Regions from separate parts of the Priestia sp. D51 genome, predicted to be linked through region 1. Evidence: riboswitches for the same ligand, from Rfam matches in the RefSeq annotation. Region 1 holds a riboswitch; the other holds the start of a gene.
The links. Region 1 has a riboswitch for thiamine pyrophosphate ahead of thiC (phosphomethylpyrimidine synthase ThiC). Riboswitches for the same ligand answer to the same signal wherever they lie in the genome.

Region 1 (2,208 bases):
ATGAGCTAAACACCACTGCGCCAAGATGGATCCTCCGCGTGAAACAATACCTGTCGTACGTTTCGCTGTCAGAGGAATATAACGTAAAAGAACACCTGCGTGAATAGTAAAGTAATCAACACCTTGTTCTGCTTGTTCAATTAATGTATCACGGTATGCTTCCCACGTTAGATCTTCTGCTACGCCTTTTACTTTTTCAAGCGCTTGGTAAATAGGAACGGTCCCTACAGGAACAGGCGAGTTGCGGATAATCCATTCGCGTGTTGTGTGAATATCCTTTCCTGTTGATAGATCCATAATTGTATCGGCTCCCCAACGCGTTGCCCATGTCATTTTTTCTACTTCATCTTCAATAGCTGAACGAATAGCTGAATTTCCGATATTAGCATTAATTTTTACATGGAATTTGCGGCCGATAATCATCGGTTCGCTCTCAGGGTGATTGATATTATTAGGGATAATTGCACGTCCTCTTGCTACTTCTTCACGCACAACTTCAGGATCCATCTGTTCGCGAATAGCGATAAATTCCATTTCGGGCGTGATGATTCCTTTTTTCGCATAGTGCATTTGCGTTACATTTTGATTTTTTTTCGCGCGCAAAGGTAAACGATTAATAATAAAGCGCTCGTACTGATCTCTTGGATCACCATCATAATAACCGTTATCCTGTGGCTGAACCGTACGGCCTTGATATGTTTCTACATCGTTTCGTTCTGCAATCCACTTTTCGCGCAGAGCCGGTAATCCTTTTTGTAAATTAATTTCATAAGAGGGATCTGTATAAACACCGCTCGTGTCGTACACACGTACGGGACAATTTTCTTCTTCACCAAAAGACCCTGTAGTAGGAGACTGATGAATTTCGCGCATAGGCACTTTAAGGTCTTGTCTGGATCCTTGGACATATACTTTGTGACTGTTTGGAAAAGGCTTTTTCATAGAAACTGATACATTTTGTTTTGACATTACATATTCCTCCGGTTTCGCATAAAGTGTAGCTATACCGAACCATAAAAAAATCGGGTTCTGTGATAGACAGAACCCGATGGAATAGGCAAAAAAAGAATAAACATATACTATTCTTTTCAAGACTACTTCCCTCCGCTGGTATAACCCAAATCAGGTTCAAAGGGTTAAAGAGTTTTATTGCACTCTTCTCTCAGTCTGAGCTATCAGACACCCCTAGTAGAAATAACATTCAAATTATTCAATTTACGGCTTAAGTTTACCATCATTCGGTAAAAAATCAACCCTTAAATAAAAAAAGCTAGACAATTAGCGTTGTCTAGCAGCATCGATTGCAATCACAATAGCTGTAATAATATGCATGATAAATCCCAAAAATGGAATCCAAGCAACCAGTGAGGTAACAAGCCCTAGTATGTTTCCATAAGCAGATAACCCTCGTCTATTAGCTAAAATGAGTGTGATAGCATGAAGAATAAATCCAATAAAAAGAGGAGTATAGCTAAAGCCCATAACAATCCCCGCGCCAATTAAAGGAATTCCCAGCAAGGCTTCATACCCAGCAGTGACCCATTTCATTGTACGTACATTTCCATTCATAGTAAAAAGCCTCCTAAAAAAGATACTACTATATACGAGAAAAGAGAGAAAAAAGTTTCAAATTACTTAGGGGATATGTCGTATAAGTCAGCCCTATTGGATTAAAATGATAGATGACAGTAAGGGGGGATGGAAAAAACATAATGATTTAGTCATTTTTTCACACTAAAGAAAAATAGTCTAGATGATTCATTTTTAGCTAAGGGACCAGAATTTATACTGAACATAGTAACTGCTTTTTAAAATAAATAAAAGCTGATATCTTGTTTTTTGGTTTTAGCATGTAAGCTTTTTATTACAAATTATTAAAGATTCTTATCTTTTTGCAAATACACATTGTATTTCATAGTTTTAACAATTATGATAAAAAAGCAAGTGTCAAAATAGGAAAATAGTTGAGCATGTAAAACGAAGCGATAAGCTTATTAATTTGAAAGAAAGGCAAGGTACATAGCTTTATGTGGGAAATTATTGTAGCAATCATTTTAGGGATTGTAGAAGGTTTAACAGAGTTTGCTCCCGTTTCGTCAACTGGGCATATGATTATTGTGGATGACCTGTGGTTAAATTCAAAAGAATTATTTTCATCTCCAGTAGCTAATACATTTAAGATTGTTATTCAGCTAGGGTCGATCTTAG
Region 2 (2,208 bases), on a different contig from region 1:
TAAAAAGGTAAAAGCGCAGCTAGTGGAGAAACTTCGCGAAGCGATTTATCAATTTTACGGTAGTAATCCGCTTGAAAGTGAGCGCTACGGCCGTATTGTCAGTGAGCGCCATTTTATTCGGCTAGTTGAGTTTTTAAAAGACGGAAACGCTATAGTTGGAGGCGGGTATAATAAAAGTACGCTCACAATAGAACCTACGGTGTTAAGTGAAGTAAGCTGGACATCAGACGTTATGCAAGAAGAAATTTTTGGGCCTATTCTTCCTATGATTGAATACGAAACGCTAGACGAAGTTATTCATAAAGTTCAAGAAAAAGCTAAGCCGTTAGCTCTTTACTTGTTTACGGAAAGTGCAAATGTACAAAATGTCATAACGGAGCGTCTTTCATTTGGAGGAGGCTGTATAAATGATACGCTTATGCATATCGCTACGCCATATTTACCCTTTGGCGGAGTTGGAGAAAGCGGTACGGGCCAATATCATGGAAAAGACAGCTTTCAGACATTTTCTCATTTTAAAAGCATGCTGTCTCAAACAACCAAGTTTGATTTGTCATTCCGCTATCCTTCAGAGAAACAAAACTTGAAAATGATTAAAAAATTATTGAAATAAAAAGCCTCCTGATAGGAGGCTTTTTCGTTATTTTGAAAGTGAAAGCTGAGAAAGCGGCCATTTTTCTTGTGTATACGCCATTTCCCAAAATAAATACTCCAGCTCACAGCTTTTGATAAAGTGATCTTTCATACGATTACGTTCTTCTTCAGTCGCTTGTTCGGCGAGTTCATCAAGCTTGTTACAAAACCATTGTGTTGTGCCATTCATTTCTTCATTATTATAAAACTGAATCCATTCATAAAAAGGATGAGAAGGAGATGGATTTACTTGTTCCGTAATGCGCTGGCCAATTTCAACGTACGTCCACGGACATGGAAGAAGCACGGCAATGATTTCCGCTAAGCTGCCTGTATGCGCAACGCTTGTCATATGGTTAATGTAGTGGCTGGCCGTTGGTGAAAGAGCCTCAGTGTGGAGGTCTTCATAGCGTACGCCTGCTACGTCACAAAAATTATTATGAGGGTGTACTTCACTATGTAATACCGTAGAAATGCCGGCATTAAAGGCTTCCATTTCGGTACGCGTGCGGCATTTTGTTAAAGCAGCGCCGTAAATGCGGACAAATGCTGTTAAGTATTCGTAGTCTTGAGAAACGTAGTGAATAAGCGCCTCTTTTGGCACGTCTCCTTCAGCAATTCCTTTAATAAAAGGGTGGTTAAAAATGGCTTCGTAAATATAGTTTGCTTCTTGTCTTAATTGAGATGAAAATGACATCAAAATCCTCCTTTAATATGAGGAAGTCACAAACAAGCACATAAAGGAAATAAAAAACACTCCGTTTATAAACGGAGTGGCAAAGGACAGTACAAAACTGAACATTGCCACTTTCCTACGCTGGTATGAGCCAGATCAGGTTCAAAGGGATCAAGAAAACTTGTCTCAGCCGGTCGGCACCCCTAGTGGACTTCCTATTAGTCTATGTTTAACTTACCATATATTCTGAAAAATAGAAAGCGTTATGGAAAATTGTTCCCTAACGGTTTTTATCTCTTAAAGAGGTAGCTTCTTGAAGCTATTTTTAATCATTTTTGTTTAAAAATGCATATTTTTAGGGAAGAAGAGGTATTAATGAAGGGAAGAGCCGTTTTCGTCTCCGAAACATTCTCATATAAATAGAAGAAAGGAGAGAACAAAATGGCAAAATTTCGTTTGTATGCTGTATTAAATACAGTAGGCTTGGCTATTACACTTCTTGTGAATTATTTAGCAAATGCGATTCCAATAGGAGGCAAAACAACGGCAGAGGCTTCTGCGCAAGTTCCTACGTTGTTTACACCAGCCGGTTATGCCTTTGCTATCTGGGGCGTTATTTATTTGTTATTAACCATTTGGGTTATACGCCAATTTTTTGCAAGAGAAGATCAAAAAGAAATATATGCACGTATAGGCATTTGGTTTTTTCTAAACTGTTTGTTAAATAGTGCGTGGATCTTTATTTTCCAAAACGATTACTATAAGTTATCCCTTTTAGTTATGCTCTTTATTTTAGGCACATTAATGATTGTATATTCCATTATTCAGCATTCTCGGATGACGACATGGTTTATGCGTCTGCCGATTTCGCTTTATCTTGGATGGATTTCTGTTGCGAC

Region 2: another riboswitch for thiamine pyrophosphate. It lies ahead of tenA (thiaminase II); the one in region 1 lies ahead of thiC (phosphomethylpyrimidine synthase ThiC).

The regions. Positions count from the first base shown of each region.
Region 1 is NZ_JBLTIR010000019.1:21,754-23,961, reverse strand. It holds gene thiC (phosphomethylpyrimidine synthase ThiC) at 1-969, opposite strand, end outside; TPP riboswitch at 1,083-1,197, opposite strand; gene ACNHOZ_RS27935 (hypothetical protein) at 1,279-1,569, opposite strand; gene ACNHOZ_RS27930 (undecaprenyl-diphosphate phosphatase) at 2,028-2,208, shown strand, end outside.
Region 2 is NZ_JBLTIR010000004.1:254,457-256,664, reverse strand. It holds gene ACNHOZ_RS18045 (aldehyde dehydrogenase) at 1-613, shown strand, start outside; gene tenA (thiaminase II) at 641-1,330, opposite strand; TPP riboswitch at 1,426-1,524, opposite strand; gene ACNHOZ_RS18035 (TspO/MBR family protein) at 1,751-2,208, shown strand, end outside.